Regions from separate parts of the Aeromicrobium sp. MLTX1 genome, predicted to be linked through region 2. Evidence: riboswitches for the same ligand, from Rfam matches in the RefSeq annotation. Region 2 holds a riboswitch; the other holds the start of a gene.

Region 1 (17,864 bases), on a different contig from region 2:
GACAATGGGCAGATGATCACCCCGCCCTCGCAGGACGCACGCACCGCAGCTCGTGACCGCCTCGCCGCCCTGGCGATCCCCACGGGGGCGCTCGGCCGATTCGGCGAGCTGGCGGTCTGGTGGTCCTCGGTGCGGGGCGAGGCGACGCCCGCTCCCCCGTCGCACGTGAGGGCGGTCGTCTTCGCCGGCGACCACGGCGTCGCGGCGCACGGTGTCTCGGCCTACCCGTCGGCCGTCACCGGCGCGATGGTGCGCGCGTTCGCGTCCGGCGTGGCCGGCACCTCGGTGCTCGCGCGCCAGCACGACGTGCACCTGCGCGTGCTCGACCTCGGCGTCGACGGCGACTTCCCGGACCTTGACCCGGCGATCGGCGCGTACAAGATCCGCCGCGGCACCGAGCCCTTCCATCTCACCGACGCGATGACCCTCGACGAGGCGCGACGCGCGGTCGAGGCCGGTGCGGCGATCGCCGCCGAGGAGATCGCCGCCGGCGCCGACCTGCTGATCGGCGGCGACATGGGCATCGGCGACACCACCACCGCGGCGGTGCTCACCGCCGCCGTCCTCGGCCTGCCGGCCGTCGAGGTCGTCGGCCGCGGCACCGGCATCGACGACGAGGGCCTGCGGGTCAAGACCGAGGTCATCGACACCGCGCTGCGTCGCGCGCAGGACCGCACGGCCGACCCGATCGACCTGCTGAGCGCGATCGGCAGCCCCGACATCGCCGCGCAGGCCGGCTTCATCAGCGCGGCCGCGCAGGACGGCGTCCCGGTGCTGCTCGACGGCGCGATCGCCACGGCCGCCGCCCTCGTGGCCGAGCGGCTGACGCCGGGCGTCGCCCCGTGGCTGGCCGCCGGGCACCGCTCCACCGAGGGCGCCCAGTGGCACGCCCTGAAGGACCTCGGCCTCGAGCCGCTGCTCGACCTCGGGATGCGGCTGGGCGAGGGCTCGGGCGCCGTCACGGCGGTGCCGCTCGTGCGCTCGGCCGCGCTGCTGCTCTCGGACATGGCGCTGCTCTCCGAGATCCTGTGAGCCGGTTCGGGGACGCCGTCCGGCTGTCGGTCGGCACCTTCAGTGCCCTCCCCGTGCCGCCGCCGCGGCAGGTCGACCGCCGCACCGCCGGCATCGCGGTGGCGGTGGCGCCGCTCGCGGTCGTTCCCGTGGGCGTGCTCGTGGCCCTCGTCGCGTGGGGCGGGCGCGAGCTCGGCCTCAACCAGATCGTCGTCGGCGCGCTCGCGATCGGCGCCGGCGCCTGGGCGACCCGCGGGTTCCACCTCGACGGGCTCGCCGACACGGCGGACGCGCTGGCCTCCTCCTACGACCGCGAGCGGGCGCTCACCGTCGCTCGGCTCGGCGACGTCGGACCCGCCGGGGCGGCGACCCTCGTGCTGGTGCTGCTCGCGCAGGCGGCCGCCGCCGGCACGCTGATCGTGTGCTGGGAGCGAGGCTTCGTGGCCGTCGGCGTGCTGTGGTGCCTCGCCCGCGCGGGCGCCACCGCGGGCCTGCGCCGCGGGGTGCCTGCCGCCCGCCAGGACGGCATGGGCGCCACCTTCGCCGGCAGCGTGAGACCGCTCGCGCTCACCACGGTCTGGCTCCTGGTCGCCGTCGCCGGCGCCGCGGTCACGGGCCTCACCGACGCCTCGGCGATTCAGGGCCTGTTCACTGTCGCGGCCGCGCTGCTCGTGGTCCTGCTGCTGGTCGCCCACGTCTCGCGGCGCCTGGGTGGCATCATCGGCGATGCGGTGGGCGCCTCGGTCGAGGTCGCCCTCGCTGTCCTCCTGATCGGATTCTCGGCGGTGATCGCATGACCTTCCTGGGCCCCGATGGCGAGCCTCGCTGCGACTGGGCGGGCGGCGCGCCCGGCTTCGTGGAGTACCACGACACGGAGTGGGGCTTCCCCGTCGCCGACGACGTGCGGCTGTTCGAGAAGTTCTGCCTCGAGGGGTTCCAGTCCGGGCTCTCGTGGCGCACGATCCTGGACAAGCGCGAGAGCTTCCGCGCGGCGTTCGCGGGCTTCGACCTCGACACCGTGGCCGGGTTCGACGAGTCCGACGTCCTGCGGATGCTCGCCGACGCCGACATCGTGCGGCACCGCGGCAAGATCGAGGCCGCGATCAACAACGCCGCCCGCGCGCTGGAGCTGGTCGAGTCCGAGGGCTCGCTCGCCGCGTTCGTGTGGCGTCACGAGCCCGACCCCACCGAGATCCCCGAGCCGCAGTCGCTCACCACCTCGCCCACGGCGATCGCGCTGTCGAAGGACCTCAAGAAGCGCGGCTGGAAGTTCGTCGGCCCGACCACGGTGTTCTCGTTCATGCAGGCGATGGGCCTGGTGAACGACCACGCGCACGACTGCGTCGTGCGCGCCCGCGTCGCCGCCGCGCGCGACGCCTTCACGCCTCCGGCCTGAGCGGGGCCCGACGCGCGCCGACCCCGGGCCACTTTTGGAACGCGTTGAACGCTTTCGTCGCGCGAAAGCGTTCAACGCGTTCCAAGAGTGGAGAGCGGGCGGGCGCGGGCGGGCGCGGGCGGAGCCGGCGCGGGTCAGAGGCGCAGGACGCGGCCCGCGACGACGAGCAGGACCTCGTCGCAGTCCATCGCGAAGCGCTGGTTGACCTTGCCGAGGAGGTCGCGGAAGAGGCGACCGGAGCGGTGCTCGGGCACGACGCCCCAGCCGACCTCGTTCGTCACCACGACGACGTCCTCCCCGTGCGCGGCCATGGCCTGCGCGGCGCGCTCGACGCGCAGCCAGAACTCGGGCTCCCAGTCGTCGAGGGTCTGGTCCCAGCCGTCGAGCTCGCTGACCAGGGCGGTCACCCACGTGCCGAGGCAGTCGATGATCACCGTGTCGTCGGTCATCGCGATCGCGCGCTCGAGGTCGGCGGTCTCGACCGTCTTCCAGTGGGCGGGACGCCGGCTGCGGTGCGCCTCGACCCGGGCCGCCCAGTCGGGGTCGAACTCCGGATCGGGGGCCGGACCGGGGGCGATGTACGTGACGTCGGGGGCCGCGACGACGAGCGACTCGGCATGGAACGACTTGCCCGAGCGCACGCCTCCGGTGATGAGGGTCCTCACCCTCGCAGCCTAGTCCCGTCCGGTGCCGCGACGGTCAGCCCTGATCGAACACGGAGTCGAACGAGGCGGTCGGCGGCTCGAAGTCGAAGCGCTTGAGGAACTCCAGCGCCTCCGGGGCGCCGCGGAGGCGGTCCATGCCCGCGTCCTCCCACTCCACCGAGATCGGGCCGTCGTAGCCGATGCGGGCGAGTGCGCGGAACGCGTCCTCCCACGGCACGTCGCCGCGACCCGTGGAGACGAAGTCCCAGCCGCGGCGCTGGTCGCCCCACGGCAGGTGCGAGGAGAGGATGCCGTTGCGGCCGCCGCCCATCCGCATCCGGATGTCCTTGCAGTCCACGTGGTAGATCCGGTCGGCGAAGTCGCTGATGAACGCGACGGTGTCGATCCCCTGCCACACCATGTGGCTGGGGTCCCAGTTGAGGCCGAACGCCTCGCGGTGGCCGATCGCCTCCAGCGCCCGCACGGTCGACCAGTGGTCGTAGGCGATCTCGGACGGGTGCACCTCGTGCGCGAACCGCACGCCGCACTCGTCGAAGACGTCGAGGATCGGGTTCCAGCGGTCGGCGAAGTCCTGGTAGCCGGCCGCGATGCGCTCGGCGGGGACCGGCGGGAACATCGCCACGTACTGCCAGATCGACGAGCCGGTGAAGCCCACCACCACGTCGACGCCCATCCGCTGCGCGAGGCGTGCGGTGTGCTGCATCTCCTCGGCGGCCCGGCGGCGCACGCCCTCGGGATCGCCGTCGCCCCACACGCGCGGGCCCACGATCGAGCGATGCCGGTCGTCGATCGGGTCGTCGCACACCGCCTGGCCCTTCAGGTGGTTCGAGATCGCCCAGCAGCCGAGGCCGTGGCGGCGCAGGATCTCCAGGCGCCCCTCGACGTACTCGTCGTCGTCCCAGCGCCAGGCGTCGAGGTGCTCGCCCGACACGGCGATCTCGAGACCGTCGTACCCCCAGCGCGCCGCGAGCTCCGCGACCTCCTCGAGGGTGAGGTCGGCCCACTGGCCCGTGAAGAGGGTGAAGCGCTTGCCCATGGTGTCTCCTTCGATGATCAGGATCGCGCGAGCTCGACGGCGCCGCGGCCCGCCACGGCGCTGCGCTCGATCGCGTCGAGCACCCGCTGGACGGCGAGCCCGTCCTCGAACGACGGCGTGGGGTCGACGCCCGCGCCGATCGCGGACAGGAACCCGGCGGCCTGCGTCGTGAACGTGTGGTCCCATCCCAGCACGTGGCCCGGCGGCCACCAGGCGGCCAGGTGCGGGTGGTCGGGCTCGGTCACGAGGACGCGCGTGCGGCCCTGGCCGGTGTCGACCCACAGCTCGTTGAGGCGCTCGAGGTCGAAGGCCACCGAGCCTCGGGAGCCGTAGACCTCGATCTGCAGCGCGTTCTTGCGGCCCGCGGCCATCCGGCTGACCTCGAGGCTGACCACGGCGCCACGGCCGGTGCCGAGCAGCGCCCACGCGGCGTCGTCGACGGTCACGTCCTCCGGGCCGGCGGGACCGGGGCGCGACCCGACGAAGGTCTCGAGGCGGCCCGAGGCGCTCTCGATCTCGTCGTCGAGCAGGAAGCGGACCTGGTCGACGACGTGCGAGCCGAGGTCGCCCAGCACGCCGGACCCGGCCTGCTCCTTGCGCAGCCGCCACGTCATCGGCGCGTCCGGGTCGACGAGCCAGTCCTGGAGGTAGGACGCGCGGACCTGGCGCACCTCGCCGATCCGGCCCTCCGCGATGACCTCGCGGGCGAGCGCCAGCGCGGGCACGCAGCGGTAGTTGAACCCCACCATCGAGCGCACCCCGCGCGATCGTGCCTCCTGCGCCGCGGCGACGAGCTCGACGGACTGCTCGATCGTGTTCGTGAGCGGCTTCTCGACCACGACGTGCTTGCCGGCGCGCAGGGCGGCCAGCGCGATCTCGTGGTGCAGGTGGCCGGGGGTGCAGACGTCGACGACGTCCACGTCGTCGCGGGCCACCACGTCGCGCCAGTCGGTGGCCCACTCGCGCCAGCCCAGCTGGTGGGCGGCGCCGCGCACGGCGGACTCGTCGCGACCGACGAGGACCTGCTGGGCCACCGCGGGGAGGCCGGGGTGGAAGGCGCCCACGTTGCGCCAGGCGTTGGAGTGGGCCCGGCCCATGAAGGAGTAGCCGATGACGGCCACCCGCAGCTCGCGCGCGCTCATCACGCCGCCTCCGTCCGGGTCAGGTCGCGCAGGAACGCGAGGCCGTCGCGGGCGAGGTCGTCCTGCGTGGGGGCGAGGGGACGCCAGATCGAGGCGGCCGTCGCGATGGAGGCGTTCTCGGCCGTGAAGCTCTCGATGACGAGCGGGCCGGTGTGCCCGACCTCGTCGAGGGCGGCGATCAGGGCCGGCCAGTCGGTCTGGTCGCCTCCGGGTGCACCGCGGTCGCTGCCGCAGACCTGGACGTGCACGAGGTGCTCGCCGGCCGTGCGAACCGCATCCGCACTGGACCGCTCCTCGATGTTCAGGTGATAGGTGTCCAGGGCGAGGCCCAGCGACGGGCCGAGCAGGCCGTCGAGTCCCTCGAGCGCCTGGGCCACGGTGTTGACGAGCGAGGTCTCGTAGCGGTTGAGCGGCTCGATGCCGATCCGCACGCCGCGCTCGGCCGCGTGCTCCACGACCGGCGCGAGGTGCTCGCGCCACTGCGCGTAGGCGGCCCGGCGCTCGTCCGGGGTCATCCGCCACGTGCGGCCGGTGGCCGCGTAGAACGGTCCGCAGACAGCGGCGGCCCCGATGCCGGAGGCGAGGTCGACGCAGCCACGCAGGTAGTCCTGCGTCGCCGCGACCGCCGCGCCGTCGGCCTCGACGAGGTCGCGCCCGGGCGCCATGGCCCCGACGACGAGCGGCACCAGCCCGGTGCGCTCCAGCACCGGCCCGACGACGTCCGGCGTCAGGTCGCCGAGTCCCTCGAGCGGGAGCTCGACCGCGTCGAAGCCGAGCGCCGCGACGTGCTCCAGGCGGGCCTCCACCGTGGCGTCGGTGAGCGGGGACTGCCAGACCCACGTGTTGATGCCGATGCTGCGCACAAGAGCTCCTGTCGAGAGGGACGGGGTGGGCCGGGTGGCGGCGGGTCGCCGCCACCCGGTCACGGTCAGCGGTCCTGCCAGGCCTGCGGGAAGCCCGGGAGGTCCTCGCCGCCGAACTTGGCGTAGTGCCCGTCGGGCATGCCGTCGTTCGCCTTCAGGTAGTCCGCGCGGTCGTCCTCGGTGATCGGCGACTGGGGCAGCACCCACTCGGTCGGCACCTCCTCGCCCGCGAAGATCTTCTGCACCGCCAGCAGCGGGGTGCGCCACTGGAAGTTCGAGTAGACCGGCGCGAGTCCGGTCAGGCCGGTCTCCTCCCACTTGCGCAGGAAGCTCATCTCGTCCTCACCGGTCATGACCGGGTAGTCCTTGCCGGCGTCCTCGAAGGCCTCGATCGCCGCGACCGCGCCGTCGCCGGCGTCCATCCAGACGCCCTTGATGTCGTCGGAGTTGATCGCGTCGGTGATGATCTGCTTGATCTTCGTCGGGTCGGCGTCCGTGAACTGGTCGTCGGCCTCGATGTCGTTCTCCTCGAAGATCTTCTCGGCGGCGGCCCAGCGGGTCTCCAGGACGTCGACGCCGGGCAGGATGCGCAGCGCGACGACCTTGTCGCCCTTCTCGAGGTTGTCGACCAGGAACTCGGCCGTGTCGATGCCCCACGCGTAGCCACCGATCGGGTGGATGAACGACGTGGCGCAGTCGGTGTCGACGCCACGGTCGAACACGACGACCGGCTTGCCCGTCTCACACGCGCGCTCGACGGCCGGCGTCATGGCCGCGGTCGAGTTCGGCGAGATGATGAAGGCGTCGCAGTTGCCCTCCTTGATGAAGTAGTCGATGTCCGCGATCTGCGTGTCGTCGGAGTCCTGCGCGTCGCGGGTCTCCATCTGCGAGACGACGCCCTCGTCCTGGAGCACCTTCAGCTGCTGCTGCATCGTGATCCAGCCGGTCTGGCGCCACGGGTTGCTGATCGAGGCGTTGGCGAAGCAGACCTTCTTGGCGCCCTCGGACTTGAACTTCGACGTGTCCGTCATGTCACCGTCGATGTACTGGAGCCACGGCGTCGCGGCGTCTCCCTCGAACGTCGCGCTGCGCTGCTCGTTCTGGCGGTCGAAGTCCGCCTGCACGAACCACTCGGTGTCCTTCGAACCCGAGTCGTCGTCGCCCGCGTCGGACACGTCGTCCGTGCTACAGGCAGCGAGTACCAGGACGGCCGCGGCCGACACGAGTACCCCTCTCATCGATGCTCGCATCAGTTCTCTCCTGTCGTATCGCCCGTCGCGGGCTGGGGTGGGGTGGGTGGAGAAGTCACGGAGGGTCGCCGGCGGACCGCGCCCTGCCACGCGCGGCCGGCCAGGGCGACCGCCGCGATGATGATGAGTCCCTGCACGGTGTCGCGCCACGTGGACTCGATGCCGAGGCTGGTCAGCAGCACGAAGAGCAGCTCGAGGGCGAAGGCGCCCGCGGCCGCCGAGAGCACCCAGCCGCGGCCGCCGCCGAGGACGACGCCGCCGAGGACGACCGCGGTGATCGCGGCGAACTCGTAGCCCGAGCCGACCGACGGGTGGACGCCGGCGTAGCCGACCAGCAGGATGCCCGCGACGGTGGCGGACAGCGACGAGATCATGAACGCGCGCGTCTTGGTCCACCACAGCGGCGTGCCCGAGTAGCGCGCGGCGTCGGGGTTGTCGCCGGCGGCGATGAGGGTGCGGCCGAAGGGCCGGCGCATGAGCCACACCGCGAACGCGGCCGCGGCGATGAGCACGAGCAGCGGGTACGGGATCGTCCCGACGAGCGGCACGTCCTGGATGCCGCCGCGGCCGATCTCGCGGAAGCGGTCGGACGGGTTGCCGGTGGCGGCGCCGCCGGTGACGTAGCGGACGAGTCCGGTCAGCGACAGCATCATGCCGAGCGTCACGATGAAGCTCGGCACCCGCAGCAGCGTCGTGGCCAGGCCGTTGACGAGCCCGATCAGCGCGCCGACGGCGAACATCAGGAAGAGGCCGGGGACGATGTTCGCCTCGTCCTGGCCGATGACGTTGCCCGCGAGCACCACCTGGGCCGCGATGACCGCGCCCATCGACAGGTCGAACTCCCCGCTGACGATGACGAAGTACTGCCCCATCGCGGCGATGGCGATCGGCGCCGTGCGTCCGGCGAACCGGATCAGCGTGTTGCCGTCGGCGAAGCTCGGGTTCGACACGAAGATCGCGAGGAGCAGGGCGATCACGAGCAGGAAGACGCCGCCGCCGGGGGTGGCCAGGGCCGCGAGGGACCGGCGTCCGAAGCTGGTCTCGTGGACGGGCAGCACGCGCGTGGTCATCGGGCCACCTCCGTGGTCGGGGCGGGAGCGGCGGACCCGAAGCGCTCGGGCCTCCGGTCGATCTCTCGGCGCGCGTAGACGGCCACCGCGACGACGATGACGATGCCGCGCACGACGTCCTTGAGGAACGGGTTGAGCTCCATGACGCCCATGACGTTGTCGAGGACGGCGAAGATGCCGACGCCGGCGATCGTGCCGACGATGCTGCCCTTGCCGCCCGCGAGCAGCGTGCCGCCGAGGACGACGGCCGCGATCGACATGAGGTCGTAGCCGCCCTGCGAGCCGACCGTCGGCTGGCCGACGCCGAGGCGGGCGAGCAGCAGCAGGCCGGCGAGCGCCGCGGTCACCGAGCAGATGACGTGCGCCGCGATGATCGGCACCTGGGTCCGCACGCCCGACATGCGCGCCACGTCGGCGTTGCCGCCCACGGCGTAGAGGTGGTGCCCCAGTCGGGTGCGGCGCAGCATCAGGACGGCCAGGCCCGCGCACGCGAGCATGATGAGCGTGGCCACCGGCACCGGTCCGATGCGGGTCGCGTCGAGCAGCCGGAAGGCGTACGGCGCCGAGCCGTGGCTGCCCTGGTAGTTCGAGCCGAGGTAGCCCGAGACGACGAGGCCCGTGCCGAGCGTCGCGATGAAGCCGTGCACGTTCAGCAGGCTGACGATGAGGCCGTTCACGAGGCCGAACACGACCGCGACGGCCAGCGCCGCGACCACGCCCAGCACGATGTTCGAGGTCTGGCCGGCCATGATCCCGCCCGCCATCACGCTGGAGAGGCTGACCACGAACGGCACCGACAGGTCGAGCGAGCCCGCCAGGATCACGAGGGTCTGGCCGATCGCGATCAGGCCCAGGATCGTCATCGTCGTCAGGACGTTGTCGATGTTGCCGACGCTGAAGAAGTTGCGTCCCTCGATCGCGGTGATGATCGAGCCGACGACCACCGAGATCAGCAGGACGATCCACACGATCATCGTGGAGTCGAGTGCAGCGAGCCGAGCCCTCATGAGGCCACCTCCTCGTCGAGGCCGGCGGCGAGCGACAGGATCGACTCCTCGTCGGAGCCTCCGGGCCGCTCCCCCGCCAGCCGGCCGTCGCGCATCACCAGCACGCGGTCGGACATGCCGATCACCTCGGGCAGCTCGCTGGAGACCATGAGCACCGCGACGCCGCGGGCGGCGAGGCTGCGCATGACCTCGTAGATCGCGTGCTTCGCGCCGACGTCGATGCCGCGGGTGGGCTCGTCGAGCAGCACGACGCGCGGGTCGGTGGCGAGCCAGCGCGCCAGCACGACCTTCTGCTGGTTGCCTCCGGAGAGCAGCTGGGCCTCCTGGCTGAGCGAGCGCGCCGAGACCGAGAGCGAGCCGAAGAGGTCGGGGACGTCGCGGCGGACCGCGTCGGTACGGCGGGGGAAGACGGCGCGGACGACGCCCAGCGCGTTGTCGAGCAGCGACTGGTGCAGCGCCAGGCCGGTGGCCTTGCGGTCCTCGGTCACCAGCGCCAGGCCCGAGCGGATCGCGCGGCGCGGCGAGCCGATCGGCGTGACGGTGCCGTCGATCGCGACCTCGCCGCGGGTGAGCGGCTCGATGCCGAAGATCGCCTCGAGCAGCTCGGTGCGACCCGAGCCCTGGAGTCCGGCGATGCCGACGATCTCGCCGCCGCGCAGGGTCAGGTCGATGCCGTCGACGTAGCCGTTGCCGGCGCCGCGCAGCTCCAGCCGCGGCTCGCCGACGGTGGTGCCGGGGACCGGATCGGGGAAGAACGAGTCCATGGGGCGGCCCACCATGAGGCGCACGAGGGTCGCCTCGTCGAGCTCGGCGGCGGGGCGCGTGTCGACCTGGCGGCCGTCCTTGAGGACCGTGACGTTGTCGCACAGGTCGAGGACCTCGCGCAGGCGGTGCGAGACGTAGACGATGGCGACGCCGCGCGAGGTCAGCTCGCGCACGATGCGGTAGAGCAGCTCGACCTCGTGGTCGGCCAGCGCGGCCGTGGGCTCGTCCATCTGGATCACGCGGGCGTCGAAGCTGACGGCCTTCGCGATCTCGACGATCTGCTGCTCGGCGACCGAGAGGGAGCGGACCCGGCGCGACGGGCGCAGGCCCTCGATGCCCAGGCCCCGGAGCAGCTCCCCGGCCTGGCGCTCCATCCCGCGGGTGTCCACGAGTCCGCGACGGCGCGGCTCGCGGCCGAGGTAGATGTTCTCGGCGATCGTCCGCTCGGGCAGCAGGTTGAACTCCTGGAAGACGGTGGCGAGCCCGGCGCGCTGCGCCTGGACGGGATGGGTGAACGCGACGGGCTCGCCACCCAGCTCGACCGACCCCGAGTCCGCGGGATGCACGCCCGCGAGGATCTTCATGAGGGTCGACTTGCCGGCGCCGTTCTCACCCACGAGTCCGTGGACCTCGCCGGGGACCAGGTCGAGGTCCACGCCGTGCAGCACCGGGTTGCCGACGAAGGACTTCGTCACGGCGCGAACGCGCAGCACCGGCGGGGTCCCCCGCTCGTTCAGGACAGCGTCGTTCACAACTGCACTGTGACACAGATCTCCACTTCTGTCGAGAAGTCGGCAGAAGTTGTGCGCTGGACGTTCAAAAGACGGAGTGGTTGAATCACCACCGTGAAGACCAGCGACGTGTTCGCCCTGCTCCAGCGCGAGGGTCGGCCCATGACCCGCGCGGAGCTGGCGGAGTCGACGGGCCTGGCCCGCTCCACCGTCGCGTCCCGCGTGGACCTGCTGCTGCGCCTCGGGCTCATCACCCCCTACGGCGGTCGGAGCTCCACCGGCGGTCGTCCCCCGTCACTGCTCGCGGTCAACACCGCCGCGCGCGTGGTCGCCGCGATCGACCTCGGCGCCCGTCACGCCCGTGCCGCGATCGTCGACCTGTCCGGCACCGTGCTGGCCCAGGAGCGCCAGGACCTCGACATCGCCGACGGCCCCGTGCCCGTGCTGACCTGGGTCACCGCCACGATCGAGCGGCTGCTGCTGGAGACCGAGCGTCCGCTGAGCGACCTCGCCGGCATCGGCATCGGCCTGCCGGGACCCGTCGAGCACTCCACGGGGCGCGCGATCAACCCGCCGATCATGCCCGGCTGGGACCGCTTCGACGTTCCGCAGTTCGTCCGCGGCTCGTTCGAGGTGCCCGTGCTGATCGACAACGACGTGAACATCATGGCGCTGGGCGAGCAGGACACCCAGTTCCCCGAGATCGACGACCTCATCCTCATCAAGGTGTCCACCGGCATCGGCGCGGGCATCATCGCCGGCGGCGAGCTCCAGCGCGGGGGGCAGGGCACCGCGGGCGACATCGGGCACATCCGGGTGTCGCGCGGCAGCGACGTGGTGTGCCGCTGCGGCAACGTCGGCTGCCTCGAGGCGCTCGCGGCCGGTCCGGCGATCGCGCGCGAGCTCGGACGGCCGGGGGTCACCGAGGCGACCGACGTGGTCGAGCTCGTCCGCGCCGGCGACCTCGAGGCCATCCAGGCCGTCCGCCAGGCGGGCCGCGACATCGGCGACGTCCTCGCGATGATCGTGAACTTCATCAACCCGTCGGTCGTGGTGATCGGCGGTGCGCTGGCCGAGGCGGGCGAGCACCTGATCGCCGGCATCCGCGAGGAGGTCTATCGCCGGTCGCTGCCGCTGGCCACCGAGCACCTGAGGATCGTGCCGTCGGTCAGCGGCGAGCAGTCCGGCGTCCTCGGCGCCGCGGCGATGGCGATCGGCCACGCCCTTTCCCCCGAGGCGATCGAGCAGGCCAGCGCCGAGCTGCTGGCCGCCGCCGACTGAGTCCCCCGCATCACCGAGATTTGCTCCAATTTCGACGTTTCAACCTGCCTGAAAGGTAGAAATCGGAGCACATCTCGGGACGGGCGGGTCAGCCGCGGCGCCGGCGGCCGACGACGAAGGCGGCGACGGCGACGAGCAGCGCGGCGGCGATGGCGATCGGCAGGGCGACGGCCGCGAGCGGGGTGTCGTCGACCTCGGAGTCCGCGGCGTGGTCGTGGTCGGCGACCTCGGCGGCGGCGCGCGTGTCGGCGCTCGCCGGGGCGTCGACCTCGACGGTCTCGCCGTCGGCCATCAGGTGGTACTTCAGCGCGATGAAGTCGCCCTCGGCGACCTCGTACTCCTGCAGGCCCACCGAGGCGTAGCCCCAGTCCTGGTCCTCCTTCGCCACGAGGAACGCCCAGTAGCCGGGGCCGTTGAGCGCGTTGCCGCACTTCTCCTGCTCGGGCGTCGGCTGGCCCTCGATGCGGCACACCATCGGCATCGCGGCGGTGGTCTCCTCGGTCTCGACGCCCACGGCATCGAGCACCTCGAGGCCGGTGTCGCCGGCGGCGTCCTTCGCGCAGAGCACGCGGTCCTCGCCGTCGAGCGTGCCGAACTCCAGCACCACCGGGACGTCCGAGGCCGCGTCGCAGGACCCGTGGTCCTCGGCCGACGCCGCCGTCGGCAGCGCGATCACGCCGGTCGACAGCAGGGTGGCCGCGGCGAGGCGGGCGAGCAGGCTCTTCATGTGGACTCCTTGGAGAGGTAGCGGGCACGCCGGGCGGCGCGCCGCAGCGTGGCCAGGACGGCGGGGCCCAGGAACACGACCAGCAGCGCGTTCGTGATCGCGCGGCCGAGGTCCCAGCCCCAGAACGAGGTGAGCAGGGTGAAGACGAGGAAGCGCTGGAGATTCTCCAGCACGGGGTCGCCGGGCACCATCGCGAGGGAGTCCTCGGCGCCGGGGATCGCGATGCCCAGGGTGAACGGCCACGAGGACAGGTTCATCAGCAGCCCGTACGCGAACGCCGCGACCACCGTGTAGGCGGCCAGCACCGCGATCTCGGAGCGGCCCGACACTCGTCGCGGCAGCAGGCCCGCGCCCATGCCGACCCAGGCGGCGCAGAGCATCTGGAACGGCAGCCACGGACCCACGCCGGAGGTCAGCAGCGCCGACGCGAACAGGCTCGTGCAGCCCAGGACGAAGCCGAAGCCCGGCCCGAACACGCGCCCGCCGAGGATCAGCAGGAAGAAGATCGGCTCGACGCCGGCGACGCCCGCGCCCAGCGGCCGGACCGCCGCGTTGATCGCGCTGAGGACGCCCAGCATCGCGAGCGCCTTCGAGTCGAGACCGCCCTCGGAGAGCTCGGCGACGACGACGAGCACGACCACGGGCATCAGCGCCATGAAGATGAACGGCTGGTCGACGCGCGTCTGACCCTCGGCCGGCGTGAAGATCAACGGCCACAGCAGCATGATCAGGCCCGCGACGCTGGCGGCCGCCAGCACGAGGGCCGACCGCGGCGTGATCGGGACGGCGGTGTGCCGCGGCGAGGTCACCGAACCACCTCCGACGGCAGCGCGGCGGCGACCTCGTCCACGGTGAGCCAGTCGCGGCCGAGCACCTTGGAGACCTGCGGGGCGAACGCGGGCGACTCGGCCAGCACCGACCGGACCGGGCCCCGGGAGACGACCTCGCCCTCGGCCATCACCACCACGGTGTCGGCGACCGAGGCGACGAACTCGACGTCGTGGCTCGAGACGATCACACCCCGTCCCTCGGCGGCGAGGTCGTGCAGGATCGCCGCCAGCGCGGCCTTGCCGGGGTAGTCCAGGCCGCGCGTGGGCTCGTCGAGCGCGACCACCGCGGGCTGCGCGGTGAGCACGATGGCCAGCACGAGCGCGAGCTTCTGACCCTCGGACAGGTCGCGCGGGTGGCGGTCGCCGGGGATGCCCGGGGCGAGACGCTCGAGCAGCGCGCGGCACGTGCCCGTCGCAACGCCGGACTGGTCGTCGGCGGCGGCGCACTCGCGGTCGACGGTCTCGAGGTAGAGCAGGTCGGCGGCGGTCTGCGGCACGAGGCCGACGAGCATGCGCGCCTCGGACGCCCGCACGGCGCCGGGATCGACGCCGTCGACGTCGACCACGCCGTCCACGCGGTCGCCCGTGCCCTGGACGGCCCACAGCAGGGAGCTCTTGCCCGAGCCGTTGCGGCCCATCAGCGCGACGACCTCGCCGTGGCCGACCTGTAGGTCGACGTCGTCGACCGCGGTGAAGCGGCCGTACTGCACGGTGATCCCGCGCGCCCGCAGCGCCGGCGGGCGCTCGAACGGCACGTGCACGGGCGGCGGCCCGAGGCGCGCGGCGAGTGGCTTGACCCGGCGCCGGGCCTCGCGCACCGAGAGCGGCAGCGGCTGCCAGTCGGCGAGCCGGCCGAGGTGGACCAGCGGCGGCGCGACGGGCGCGTCGACCAGCAGGTCGGCGGTCTCGCCGATCCGGACGCGACCGTCCTCGACCACGGCCAGGCGGTCGGCGAACGGGACGACCCGCTCCATGCGGTGCTCGGCGACGACGACGGTGAGCGCGAGGTCGTCGACGAGGCGCGCGATCGTGGCGAGCACGTCCTCGGCCGCGGTGGGGTCGAGGGCCGAGGTCGGCTCGTCGAGCACGAGGACCCGCGGGTGCATCGTCAGCACCGAGCCGATCGCGACGCGCTGCTGCTGGCCTCCGGACAGCGAGCGCACCGAGCGGCGGCGCAGGTCGGCGATGCCGAGCAGGTCGAGCGTCTCCTCCACGCGTCGGCGCATCGTCTGCGGATCGAGCCCGAGGTGCTCCATCCCGTAGGCCAGCTCCTCCTCGACCACGTCGGCGACGAAGCCCGAGACCGGGTCCTGGGCGACGTAGCCGACCAGGTGCGCCAGCTCGCGCGGCGGCCGCCCGAGGATCGAGGCGCCGTCGACGTGGATGTCGCCGGCGAGGGTGCCGCCGGTGAAGTGCGGCACCAGCCCGTTGAGCATGCCGAGCAGCGTGGACTTCCCCGAGCCGGTGCGGCCCGAGACGAGGACGAGCTCGCCCTCCTCGACCTCGAGGGTGACGTCGCGCAGGGTGGGCCGCGTGGCGCCCTCGTACCAGAACGAGACGTCGTGGAAGCCGATCACGCGTCGTCACCTCCGACGTGGTCGTGGGCGGAGGGGGCCTGCGGCGCGACGAAGACGGGCAGGATCCCGATCGCCACGACGGCCAGCGACAGGACGCTCACGGGCGGCCAACCCGGCACGCTCGGGTAGATCACGGCGATCTGCTCGGTGGACAGCAGCTTGAGTCCGACCGCCACGGCGAGGCCCGAGCCCGCGGTGAGGTACTCCGCCACGTGCCACCGCTGCGGGCGGTAGCGGGTGCGCTGCACGCGGCGGCCGGCCGACCGCAGCGCCAGCACGGCGAACACGAGGCCGAGCGCGAGCATCGGGTACGACAGGATCCGCGGCGCGGTGCCGTCGAGGTAGCCGTACGTGCCGACGCTCAGCCCGAACAGGCCCACGAGCATGAGCACGCCGGTGGCGAACCGGTCGCGCTGCGAGGCGGTGCCGCTGCGGCCGTAGCCGCGCGCGTCCATGCCCGCGGCGAGCGTCATCGACCGGTCGAGGGCGTCCTCCAGCACGGGGATGACGATGCGGTGCATCGCGCCGGTGCCGCGGCTGGCGTCGCCGCGCAGCTTGCGGGCGCGGTTGACCCGGCGCACGCTCTCGGCCAGCTGGGGGAAGACCGAGACCGCGACGACCAGCGCGGCGCCGACCTCGTAGAGGGCCGGCGGGGCCGAGGCGAGCAGACGCTTCGGGTTGGCCAGGGAGTTCGCGGCGCCGACGCAGATCACGAGCGTGGCCAGCCGCATGCCGTCGTACAGGCCGACGAGGACCTCGTTGACCGTGACGTCGCCGAGCAGCTGGATGCCGCGAGCCACCTCGGGCAGGGGGATCTCGGGCAGCGCGAACAGGACGGGATCGCCCGGGGCCGAGCCGCCGCCGAGCAGGATCCGGAAGACGACGCGCATGACCACGATGACGACGCCGAAGTACAGGTAGTACCGGAACGACAGGGCCCACGGCGCGTCACCACGGCACGCCGCCACGACGAGCGCCGCGATCGCGACCGTGACCAGCAGCAGGAACGGATTGAGGGTGAACGAGGCACCGGCCGCGAGCCCCAGCGCCCACAGCCACCAGGCGCCGGGATGCAGCTCGCGCCGGGCGCGTCCGGTGGCGGCCGGCGGGCGGGTGGGGGCGGGGTCGACGACGGCGGTCATCCGGTCCCCTCCCCACGGGTGGGGGCGAGGTCCACGAGGGGCGGTTCGCCCACCCGTCGCTGCTCGACAACATCTGGTGGCGGCGTCCCGGCGCGGGTTCCCGGCTCGCACCACCCGGACGGGCGGGGCTGACGGTTGCGGCACAGCACCGGAATCGCACCGGTTTCCCCTGCGCCGGACGTTGGTCCAACGTCAGGAGTCTACTCGCACCGAGCCCTCAGCCCGCCCGGCGGCGGTACCAGACGACTCCTCCCGCGGCCCCCAGCACGACGACCACGGCGGCCGCTGTCGCCAGGGCGGCGCCCGAGGTCGATCCCGACCCCTCGGCGGCCGTCGGCTGCACCGCGGGCGCGCCCGCGACGTCGTCGTCCGTCCCGGCCGAGGCCGAGGGAGCCGACGCGCTCGGGGTGGCGGTGGAGGCGCTCGTCGACGGCGTCGGCGTCGAGGCGGACGGGGTCGCGCCGGCCGACGCGCTCGCCGTGGCCGAGGGAGCCGAGGAGGCCGGGCCCCCGGCTCGCGTCGAAGGCGTCGACCGCTTCGGAGTCGACGCCTTCGACCCCTGCTCCTTCGAGCCCGGCTTCGGGCTGGCGGACGTGGGGCGCGAGGTCGCGCGGGTGGGCTCGGGCGCCGCCACCGGGGGCTTGACCGAGGGCCACGTCCGCGACGAGGAGTCCTGGAACACGAACGCGACCGACCCGCCCTGCGGCACCTTGAGCGCGCTGACGCCCAGGCTCGAGTAGGTCCAGCTGCCGCTCGTCCCGTCCGACCAGAACAGGCCCCAGTAGGCGTCCACGGGGGACGCCTCGAGGCACGGGTCCGAGGCGGGCGCGCCGTCGACCCGGCACACGAAGCCGGGGGCGCGCGACGCGAAGGTCAGCTGGTGCCCCGCGTCGGCGAAGTTGCTCGCCGCGCGTCCACCGCCGTCGGCGTCGCAGCCGACGCTCGACCCGACGACGACCGTGACGCCCTTGCCGCCGGTGCACGCGGCGGCGTGCGCGGGGGCGCTGAGCGCCGCCGGCCCGGCGGCGACCCCGAGGAGGGTCGCCGCCAGGAGGCGATGGACGAGTCGGCTCACTTCACGACCCGGAACACCCGCACGCCGTTGCGCTCGGCGTAGGCGCCGCGGACGATCACCTTCGCGGTGCCGACCTTCTTGCCGACCTTGAGGCGGTACGTGTAGCTGCCGGACTTCGACGCGACGCCGCGCTTGACGAGCTTGCCGCGGTAGTAGACGCGCACCGGCTCCCCGGCGACGAGGCCGCGGACGACGACCTTCTGCACCTTGGCGCGGCGCACCTTCGACTTCGAGGACACGCGCAGCTTCTTGGCGGCCAGGACCTGCACCGAGGAGGTGGCGACGGCGCGACCCGT
Region 2 (10,270 bases):
GTGGACCGAGCACCTCGAGGGCGCCGTCGTGGCGTTCGGCAACGCCCCGACGGCCCTGTTCCACCTGCTCGAGCTGCTGCGGGACGGTGCCCCGCGTCCCGCCGCGATCATCGGCACGCCCGTGGGGTTCATCGGCGCGGCCGAGTCGAAGCAGGCGCTGATCGACCTCGCCTCCGACGTGCCTGGACTCGACGTCCCGTACCTCGTCGTCACCGGGCGCCGCGGCGGCTCCGCCATGGCCGCCTCGGCCCTCAACGCGCTCGCCCAGGAGCGCGAGTGACCGGCCGGCTGTACGGCGTCGGCGTGGGCCCCGGCGACCCCGAGTTGATCACCCTCAAGGCCGCCCGCCTCATCGAGGCCGCCGACGTCGTGGCCTACCACCAGGGCGTCGGCAAGCAGTCGAACGCGCGCCGCATCGCCGCCGGCCTGCTGCGCCCGGGCGTCACCGAGGAGGCGCTGGTCTACCCCGTCACGACGCAGGTCAGCGACCATCCCGGCGGGTACGCCGGCGCCATGGCCGACTTCTACGCCGACTGCGAGCGTCGGGTCCGCGAGCACCTCGCCGCCGGCCGCGACGTCGTCGTCCTGGCCGAGGGCGACCCGATGCTCTACGGCTCGTTCATGTACCTGCACGACCGGCTGAGCGACGCGTTCGAGACGCACGTCGTCGCCGGGGTTCCGGCCTTCGCGGCCGCGACCGCGACCACCGCGCTGCCGCTCGTGCGCCAGACCGACGTGCTGACCGTCCTGCCCGGGACGCTGCCGGAGCCCGAGCTGGCCCGGCGCCTCGCCGACACCGACGGCGCCGTGATCATGAAGCTCGGCCGAACGTTCGCGAAGGTGCGCTCCGCGCTCGAGCAGGCCGGCCGCATCGAGGGATCCTGGTACGTCGAGCGCGCCTCGATGGAGGCCGAGCGCGTGCTCCCCGTGGCCGACGTCGACCCCGAGACCGTGCCGTACTTCTCGATCGTGCTCGTTCCGGGCGACACCCGCCCCGGAGTCGCCCGCTACGAGAGCCCGGCGCCCGAGGCGGTCGCGCCCGCCCTGGACGCCGAGGTCGTCGTCGTGGGGCTGGGCCCCGGGCCGGACGCGTGGCTGTCGCCCGAGGCCACCCAGGTCCTGGCCGAGGTGGGGCACGTCGTCGGCTACGGCCCCTACGTCGAGCGCGTCCCTCAGCGGGCCGGCCTCGTGCGTCACGCGTCGGGCAACACGGTGGAGGTCGACCGCGCTCGTGACGCCCTCGAGCTGGCGCTGGCCGGCGAGCGCGTGGCCGTCGTGTCGGGCGGTGACGCCGGCATCTTCGGCATGGCGTCGGCCGTCTTCGAGGCCGCGGAGGACCCGCGGTACGCCGACGTCGCCGTGCGCGTCGTTCCCGGCATCTCGGCCGTCCAGGCCGTCGCCGCACGCGCCGGAGCGCCCATCGGCGCGGACTTCGCCGTCATGAGCCTCTCCGACCGGCTCAAGCCGTGGGAGGTCGTCGAGCAGCGGCTCCGCGCGGTCGCCGCGGCCGACCTCGTCCTCGCGCTCTACAACCCGCGGTCGCGCTCGCGCACCGAGCAGGTGGCGCAGGCGCAGGCGGTGCTGCTGGAGCACAAGTCGCCCGACACCGTGGTGGTCGTCGGACGCGACGTCGGCCGTGCCGAGGAGAGCTTGGTGGTCACCACCCTCGGCGACCTCGATCCCGAGACCGTCGACATGAAGTGCCTGCTGCTGATCGGCGCGTCGTCCACGCGGGTCACGCCGACCGGCCGCGTGTGGAGCCCGCGCTTCGTGGAATGACGGGTGAGCGGTGAGCTGGCAACCCCACGAGGTCTCCATGAGGTTGCTCAGTCACCGCCGCCCCAGCCGCCCGCGTGACCGGTGAGCTGGCAACCCTACGAGGCCCGGATGCGGTTGCTCGCTCACCGCTGCCCCAGCAGAGGTGCTCCTAGGGGCGCAGGCGATGCTCGCGGCTGGCCGCGTAGAGGAACGACTCGCCGCCCCGGACGTCGGGAGCCAGTGCCGGCCCGACGAGGATCACCGCGGCCTGGCGCAGTCCGGCCGCCTCGACCTGGTCGGCGATGTCCGCGAGCGTGCCGCGCAGTACGAGCTCGTCGGGCTGGGTGGCCTTCGACACCACCGCGACGGCGCAGTCGGCACCGTAGTGCCCGGCCAGCTCGGCGGCGAGCTCGCGCGTGCGCGTGATCCCCAGGTGCAGGGCGAGGGTCGCCCCGGTCGCGGCGAACGCCGCGAGCTGCTCGCCCGCGGGCATCTGCGTGGAGCGTGCCTGGGTGCGGGTCAGGACGACGGACTGTGCCAGCTCGGGCACGGTGAGCTCGGCGCCGACGATCGCGGCGGCGGCGGCGTAGGCGGGCACGCCCGGCGTGACGTCCCACGCCACCGAGGCCGCGTCCAGCCGGCGCGCCTGCTCGTGGACGGCCGAGTACAGCGACGGGTCGCCCGAGCACAGCCGCACCACCTCGAGCCCCTCGCCGTGGGCATCGACCAGCTCCGCGGTGATCTCGTCGAGGTCGAGGTGCTGCGTGTCGACCAGCCGGGCGCCGTCGCGACAGTGAACGAGGACCTCGGCGTCGAGGTAGGTGCCGGCGTACAGGACCACGTCGGCCCGCTCCAGCAGCCGCACGGCACGCAGGGTCAGCAGGTCGGCCGCGCCGGGTCCGGCGCCGACGAAGTGGACGGTCATGAGTCTCCCTTGACGATGGACCACTGACTGACGGCACGGGCGGGCGTCCAGCCGGTGAAGGTGCCGAGCGGCTCGGCACGCTCGACGTGGAGGCGGACGAGCTCGCCGCCGTGACGACGGTACCGATCGAGCAGGACGGCCTCGGTCTCGGCCGTCACGGCGTGGACGACGAGCCGGCCACCGGGCCGCAGCGCCGTCCAGCAGGCGTCCAGGACCCCGTCGACCGTCGCGCCACCGCCGACGAAGACCGCGTCCGGCCGCTCGAGGCCGGTCAGCGCGCCCGGCGCGTCGCCCTCCACGACCTCGAGGCCCGGGACGCCGTGAGCGTCCGCGTTCCGGCGGACGAAGGTCGCCCGGTCGGCGCGTGACTCGATCGCGATCGCCCGGGCGCTGGGCCACGCGCGCATCCACTCGACGCCGATCGAGCCGCTGCCGGCGCCGACGTCCCACAGCAGCTGGCCGGGCGCGGGCGCGAGCCGGGCGAGGGCACTGGCGCGCACGTCGCGCTTCGTGATCTGGCCGGCGTGCTCGAAGGCGTCGTCGGGCAGCACACCGCCGACGGCCCAGCCGGGTCCGGTGCCGCGGACCTCCACGGCCAGCACGTTCAGGCGCGGCGACGTCTCGTGCCACGCGTCGGCCGTGCCCTCGATCCGGCACTCGTCCGCACCGCCGAGGCTCCCCAGCACGACGAGGCGCGAGGCGCCCCACCCGAGGTCGGTCAGCAGCGATGCGACGGCCGCGGGGCTCGACTCGTCGCTCGACAGCACCAGCAGACGACGGTGCGCGGACAGGGCGGGGACGACCAGCCGCACGTCCCGCCCGACGACGCTCACGACGCCCACCGACTCCGCGCGCCAGCCCATCCGGGCGCGCGCCAGCGCCACCGACGACACCGCCGGCACGATCGTCACGTGGTCGGTCCCGAGCAGCTCGATCAGCGTCGTGCCGATGCCCGAGACCAGCGGGTCGCCGGACGCGAGCGCGACCACGGGACCCTCCGCCGACGCCACGAGATCGGGCAGTCCCTCGCGCAGCGGCGACGGCCACGCTCGACGCTCCTGCCCCGGAACCACAGGCACGTCGTCGAGGTGCCTGGCGCCGCCGAGTAGCGTCCGCGCGCCCTCCACGAACGCCCTCGACGAGGCCGGCAGTCCGTCCCAGCCGTCGGCACCGATGCCGACCACGGTCACGTGCACGCTCATGGTCGAGGACCCTAGCCCGGTCGTCCCGGCCACCGGGCCCCCTGCCCGGGGCGCGACGGATGCGTCTAGGGTGATCGCGAAGGTTCGAGGTGCCCCACGGCCGTTTGGCCACGGGGAGAATCTGGGAAGCCGGTGAGAATCCGGCACAGGGCCCGCTGCGGTGACTCAGGCACAGACCTGGGAAGTCCGAAGACCGGCCTCGATCCGACCCGGGGCGCAATCCGCGTCCCGGACCGACTTGGCAGATCGAGCGGGAGCCCTACATGCCAGCGCAGTATCCGTTTTGTGCCGTCGTCGGCTCCGACGACATGACCCTCGCCCTCACCCTGGTCGCGATCGACCCGCTCATCGGCGGCGTCCTGGTCCGCGGGGAGAAGGGCACCGCCAAGACCACCACGGTCCGCGCCCTCGCCGAGGTCCTCCCTGCCGTGCGCGCCTACGAGGGCGACCGGTTCTCGGTCGATCCCACGGACCCCGACGCGGTCTCGCCCGACGGCCCGTTCGGCGCCGCGACGCCGGTCGTCGAGCGCCCGGTCCGGCTCGTCGAGCTGCCCGTGGGCGCGAGCGACGACCGGGTCACCGGCTCGCTCAAGCTCGACTCGGCGCTGCGGGACGGACGCGTCGAGCTCGAGCCCGGCCTGCTCGCGCGCGCCCACCGCGGCCTGCTCTACGTCGACGAGGTCAACCTGCTGCACGACCACCTCGTCGACCTGCTGCTGGACGCCGCCGCCACCGGCCGCGTCAGCGTCGAGCGCGACGGGGTCTCCGCCGAGCACGCCTCGCGATTCGTGCTGATCGGCACCATGAACCCCGAGGAGGGCGAGCTCCGCCCGCAGCTGCTCGACCGGTTCGGCCTCACGGTCGAGGTGGCCGCGCCGCGCGATCCGGCCCTGCGGGTCGAGGTGGTCCGCCGCCGGCTCGCGTTCGACGCCGATCCCGAGGGCTTCGCCGGCCGCTGGTCCGCCGAGCAGGACCTGCTGCGCACGCGTCTCGCCGACGCCCAGGCACGCGTCCGCGACGTCCTCCTCGACGACGAGACCCTCACCACGATCGCCGAGATCTGCGCCGCGTTCGACGTGGACGGGCTGCGCGCCGACCTCGTGACCGCCCGCACGGCCGCGGCCCACGCGGCGTGGCAGGGCCGCACGCACGTCACCCGCGAGGACGTCCGCGTCGCCGCTCGTCTCGCGCTGCCGCACCGGCGCCGCCGCAACCCGTTCGACGAGCCCGGCCTCGACGAGGACCGGCTCGACGACCTGCTCGGCTCCGACGAGCCCGACCCCGGCCCGGACGGACCGGACGACGACGGTCCCGGTGGCGACGGTGGCTCGGACGACTCGCCGCCCGACGGCACCCCGCCCGAGACTCCTTCGCAGGAGCCCTCCGACTCGCCCGAGGACGAGCGCCGTCCCGCCCCGGCCGGTGCCGGATCGGTCGCGTCCGCGGGCGAGCCCAGCCGGGCCCGACTCCTCGTCGTGCGCGGCACGGGCGAGGGCCAGTCGGGCCGCCGTTCGCGGGCCCGCACCGCGCAGGGCCGCGTCGCCGGCGTCCGTCACGACGGCGGGTCCACCGGTCGCCTGCACCTGCCGGCGACGATCACCGCCGCGGCACCGCACCAGGTCGCCCGGCGCGGACTGGCCGACGGCCGGGGGCTCGCGCTCGACGTCTCGGACCTGCGCCGCGCCGAGACCGTCGGCCAGGAGTCGAACCTCGTGCTGCTGTGCGTCGACGCCTCCGGCTCGATGGCCGCGCGCCGCCGGATGGAGCAGGTCAAGACCGCGGTGCTGTCGCTGCTGCTGGACGCGTACCGCCGCCGCGACAAGGTCGGCCTCGTGACGTTCCGCCAGCACGACGCCGAGATCGTCCTGCCGCCCACGGGGTCGGTCGAGGTGGCGTCCCGGCGCCTCGCGGACCTGCCCGCCGGTGGCCGCACGCCATTGGCCGAAGGACTGCACCGGGCCGCCGAGGTCGTCCGCCGGGAAGCGCTGCGCGACCCGTCCCGCCGCCCGCTGCTCGTGGTCGTCACGGACGGGCGTGCCACGTCCGGGCCGGACGCCCTGGCACGAGCCCATCACGCCGCGCGCCACGTCGCCGCGGCCGGGATCCAGAGCGTCGTCGTGGACTGCGAGTCCGGGCGCTTCCGCCTCGGCCTGGGCTTCGAGCTCGCCACCCACCTCCGGGCCGAGCACGTGCCGCTGGGCGAGGTCACGGCCGACGGCCTCACCGGCGTCGTCCACGCCGCCACCGCTCCGCGCGAGGGGGTGGCCTGACATGCCGCAGGGTCAGCCCCTGGTCGTCCCCGACGACGGCCTCACCACCCGCCAGCGCCGCAACCGCCCGTTGCTCATGGTCCACACCGGCAACGGCAAGGGGAAGTCGACCGCCGCGTTCGGCCTCGCCATCCGCGGCTGGAACCAGGGCTGGGACATCGGCGTCTTCCAGTTCGTGAAGTCCGCGAAGTGGCGCATCGGCGAGCAGACCGTGCTCGAGCGCCTCGCCCGGCTGCACGAGGAGACCGGCGAGGGCGGTCCGGTCGAGTGGCACAAGATGGGCTCGGGCTGGTCATGGAGCCGCAAGGGCGGCACCGAGGCCGACCACGCCGCCGACGCCGCCGAGGGCTGGGCCGAGGTCAAGCGCCGTATCCTGGCCGAGCGCCACCGCCTCTACGTGCTCGACGAGTTCACCTACCCGATGCAGTGGGGCTGGGTGGACGTCGACGACGTCGTCGAGACGCTCGCGAACCGCCCCGGCAGCCAGCACGTCGTCGTCACCGGACGCCGCGCCGACCCCCGACTCGTGGAGGTCGCCGACCTCGTCACCGAGATGACCCACGTGAAGCACCCCATGGACGTGGGCCAGAAGGGTCAGCGGGGCATCGAGTGGTGACCCTGCCACGGGTCCTCGTGGCAGCTCCGGCGTCGGGGCACGGCAAGACGACGATCGCGACCGGCCTGATGGCCGCGCTCGCCGCCCGCGGGCACGTCGTCTCCGGTCACAAGGTGGGCCCCGACTACATCGACCCCGGCTACCACGCGCTCGCGACCGGTCGTCCGGGCCGCAACCTCGACCCGCACCTGACCGACCCGTCGCTCATGGTCCCGCTGCTGCTCCACGGGGCGCGGGGTGCCGACCTCGCCGTGGTCGAGGGCGTGATGGGTCTGTTCGACGGCCAGATCGGCGGGGACGGTTTCGCCTCCTCGGCCCACGTCGCCGCGCTGACCCGCACGCCGGTCGTCCTGGTCGTCGACGTCTCGCACGCGTCGCGCAGCATCGGCGCGGTGGTCCACGGGATGGCCACGTTCGAGCCGGGCGTGACCATCGCCGGCGTCGTGCTCAACAAGGCGGGCTCGCCGCGGCACGCCACCGAGGTCGTGCGGGCCGTCGAGCGCACGGGCGTCCCCGTGCTCGGCGTGCTGGGGCGCGACCAGGGCGTCAGCGCACCCTCGCGCCACCTCGGGCTGGTGCCGGCCGCCGAGCGTGACGAGGCCGCGGCCGCGCTCGACCTCCTCGCCGAGCAGGTGACGGCGGGCCTCGACCTCGACGCGATCCTCGACGTCGCGCGCACGGCTCCCCCGCTGACCGAGGACCCGTGGAGTCCCGCGGACCACGTCACGCGGGTCGCCGAGGACTCCCCCGTGGTCGCCGTCGCGGCCGGTCGTGCCTTCACGTTCCGGTACGCCGAGACCACCGAGCTGCTGGAGGCCGCCGGCTGCACGGTCGTCCCGTTCGACCCGGCCCACGACCGCCGGCTGCCCGACGGCACGCGCGGGATCTACCTCGGCGGCGGCTTCCCCGAGGTGCACGCCGCCGCGCTCAGCGCGAACGCGAGCCTGCGCGAGGACCTGCGCGCGGCGGTCCTGGACGGCGTGCCGACGGTGGCCGAGTGCGCCGGCCTGCTCTACCTCTGCCGCTCGGTGGACGGCCACCCGATGGTGGGCGCGCTCGACGCGGACGCCGTCATGACGCCGCGGCTCACCCTGTCGTACCGCCGCCCCACGCTGCACGGCGACCAGCTGCTCGGCGCCGCCGGCACCGAGGCGACGGCGCACGAGTTCCACCGCACGACCGTGACGCCCGTGCACGGCGACCGCCCGGCCTGGTCGGTCGACGGGCGCGCCGTCGGGTTCGCCGGACCGACCCTCAGCGCCTCGTACCTGCACCTGCACTGGGCCGGCCACCCGCGGCTGGCCCAGTCGTTCGCCGAGGCCGTGTCGGTCGCGAGCCCTCACGCCGGCGCCGTACCGGTCGACGCGCCGGCGCAGAAGACCTCGACGACCGAGCGGCTCGTCGACCCGCTGCGACACCACGGCGACGCCGAGCTGGGCGACGGCCTGGTCGACCTCGCCGTCAACGTCAGCCGGCTCCCCCGACCGGACTGGCTCGAGCGTGCCCTCGCCGAGGGCGTCGCCGCCTCCACGTCCTACCCCGACGCGACCGCGGCCCACGCGGCCGTCGCCCGCCGTCACGGCCGCGAGGTCGAGGACGTGCTCGTCACGGCCGGTGCCGCCGAGGCCTTCCTGCTGATGGCCCGCGCCCGCCCGTGGCGTCGACCCGTCGTGGTCCATCCCCAGTTCACCGAACCCGACGTGGCGCTGCGCTCCGCGGGGCACGACGTCACGCACGTCGTGTGCCGTGCCGAGGACGACTTCGCCCTCGTGCCCGACGCCGTGCCCGAGGACGCCGACCTCGTCGTCGTGGGCAATCCCACGAACCCGACCGGACGCCTCCACCCGGCCCCCGTCCTGCGCGCGCTGTGCCGGCCGGGTCGCGTCGTCGTGGTCGACGAGGCGTTCATGGACTTCGTCCCGGGCGAGACGCAGAGCCTGGCCGCACACCGCGTCCCCGGCCTGCTGGTCGTGCGCAGCCTCACCAAGCTCTGGTCGATGCCGGGGATCCGGGCCGGCTACGTGGTCGGGGACCCCGCCGTCGTCGCCGACCTGAAGGCCCAGCAGGCCCCGTGGTCGGTCAGCACGCCCGCCCTGCACGCCGTCGTGGCCACCACGGGACCGGAGGCGCTGCCCGAGACCCACGGACGCGCCCGCCAGGTGGAGGTGCACCGTCGTGTCCTCGTCGACGGGCTGGCCGAGCTCGGCGTGCCCACCGCGGCCTCGTCCGCGCCGTTCGTCCTGGCGCGCGCCGGGACGGGCGTCCACGCGCGCCTGCGCGATGCGGGGATCGCCGTCCGCCGCGCCGACACGTTCCCAGGCCTCGACGACGGCTGGGTGCGCCTCGCCGTCCGCGAGCCCTCCGTCACCCGCCACCTGCTCACCACGTGGGGAGTCCACACCGCATGCAGCTGAACGCCACCGGCCTGTCCGTCCTCGTCCTCGAGGGCGCCGAGCACGCCGTCCCCACCGTCGCGAGCCTGATCGGCGACGGCGCGTCCGTCACGGTGCGTGCCGCCGACGTCTGCACCGCCCTCGAGGACCTGGCGCAGCGCGGCCACCTGCGCTGGACGCGCGACCACGTCGACGAGGACGCCTTCGACCTCGTCGTCCGTCACGTGCCGAGGCCCGTCGCCCGCACGTCCGACGGCGCGACCACCGGTCGCGTCACCCTCGTCGGCGCAGGCCCCGGCGATCCCGGCCTCGTCACGGTCGCGGGACGCGCCGCCATCGAGACCGCCGACGTCGTGGTGGCCGACCGGCTGGCTCCCTGGGAGGCCCTCGCCTGGGCGCCCGCGCATGCCGAGGTCGTCGACGTCTCCAAGATCCCGTTCGGCCGGTCGACCAGCCAGGACGAGATCAACCGGGTCCTCGTCGAGCGCGCCACCGCCGGACGCCACGTCGTGCGGCTCAAGGGCGGCGACTCGTACGTCTTCGGACGAGGCTTCGAGGAGGTCCAGGCCTGCGCCGCCGCCGGCATCGCCACGACGGTCATCCCCGGCGTCACGTCGAGCGTCGCAGCACCCGAGCTCGCCGGGGTGCCGGTGACGCACCGCGGACTCGTGCAGGGCTTCACGGTGATCTCCGGTCACGTGCCGCCGGGCCATCCCGACTCGACGATCGACTACGCGGCGCTCGCGCGCTCGGGCACCACGCTCGTCGTCCTGATGGGCGTGCGGACGCTGCCCGCCATCACCGAGGCGCTGATGGACGCGGGACTCGACGGCGGCACGCCGTGCGCGCTCGTCGCGGACGCCAGCCTGGCCGGCCAGCGCAGCCTGCGCACGACCCTCGCGAAGGCGGCGTCCGACGCCGCGACCGCCGGGATCGGGGCACCGGCCGTCGCGGTGATCGGCCACGTGGCGGCACTCGAGCCGTGATCTGCTGGCTGCGACACGGCGAGTCGACCTGGAATGCCGCGGGTCGGCTCCAGTACGGCGACCCCACCCCGCCGCTGACCGAGACCGGACGTCGCCAGGCGCGCGAGGCGGCCCACCGGC

The links. A riboswitch is a leader RNA that binds a small molecule or an ion and turns the genes downstream of it on or off. The one in region 2 is predicted to bind cobalamin.
Region 1: another riboswitch for cobalamin. It lies ahead of ACK99Q_RS02465 (energy-coupling factor transporter transmembrane component T); the one in region 2 lies ahead of ACK99Q_RS12680 (VWA domain-containing protein).

What each region holds. Positions count from the first base shown of each region.
Region 1 is NZ_JBKFDN010000001.1:509,632-527,495, forward strand. It holds gene ACK99Q_RS02385 (SCO6745 family protein) at 1-56, shown strand, start outside; gene cobT (nicotinate-nucleotide--dimethylbenzimidazole phosphoribosyltransferase) at 13-1,032, shown strand; gene ACK99Q_RS02395 (adenosylcobinamide-GDP ribazoletransferase) at 1,029-1,808, shown strand; gene ACK99Q_RS02400 (DNA-3-methyladenine glycosylase I) at 1,805-2,407, shown strand; gene ACK99Q_RS02405 (bifunctional adenosylcobinamide kinase/adenosylcobinamide-phosphate guanylyltransferase) at 2,542-3,072, opposite strand; gene ACK99Q_RS02410 (sugar phosphate isomerase/epimerase family protein) at 3,107-4,108, opposite strand; gene ACK99Q_RS02415 (Gfo/Idh/MocA family protein) at 4,126-5,250, opposite strand; gene ACK99Q_RS02420 (sugar phosphate isomerase/epimerase family protein) at 5,250-6,113, opposite strand; gene ACK99Q_RS02425 (substrate-binding domain-containing protein) at 6,179-7,288, opposite strand; gene ACK99Q_RS02430 (ABC transporter permease) at 7,363-8,433, opposite strand; gene ACK99Q_RS02435 (ABC transporter permease) at 8,430-9,440, opposite strand; gene ACK99Q_RS02440 (sugar ABC transporter ATP-binding protein) at 9,437-10,957, opposite strand; gene ACK99Q_RS02445 (ROK family protein) at 11,051-12,217, shown strand; gene ACK99Q_RS02450 (hypothetical protein) at 12,306-12,944, opposite strand; gene ACK99Q_RS02455 (ECF transporter S component) at 12,941-13,753, opposite strand; gene ACK99Q_RS02460 (ABC transporter ATP-binding protein) at 13,750-15,351, opposite strand; gene ACK99Q_RS02465 (energy-coupling factor transporter transmembrane component T) at 15,348-16,493, opposite strand; cobalamin riboswitch at 16,567-16,703, opposite strand; gene ACK99Q_RS02470 (hypothetical protein) at 16,711-17,568, opposite strand; gene ACK99Q_RS02475 (hypothetical protein) at 17,565-17,864, opposite strand, start outside.
Region 2 is NZ_JBKFDN010000002.1:437,262-447,531, forward strand. It holds gene ACK99Q_RS12660 (precorrin-8X methylmutase) at 1-280, shown strand, start outside; gene ACK99Q_RS12665 (precorrin-2 C(20)-methyltransferase) at 277-1,779, shown strand; gene cobM (precorrin-4 C(11)-methyltransferase) at 1,928-2,683, opposite strand; gene cbiE (precorrin-6y C5,15-methyltransferase (decarboxylating) subunit CbiE) at 2,680-3,885, opposite strand; cobalamin riboswitch at 3,956-4,102, shown strand; gene ACK99Q_RS12680 (VWA domain-containing protein) at 4,149-6,155, shown strand; gene cobO (cob(I)yrinic acid a,c-diamide adenosyltransferase) at 6,157-6,771, shown strand; gene ACK99Q_RS12690 (cobyrinate a,c-diamide synthase) at 6,768-9,185, shown strand; gene cobA (uroporphyrinogen-III C-methyltransferase) at 9,389-10,150, shown strand; gene ACK99Q_RS12700 (histidine phosphatase family protein) at 10,147-10,270, shown strand, end outside.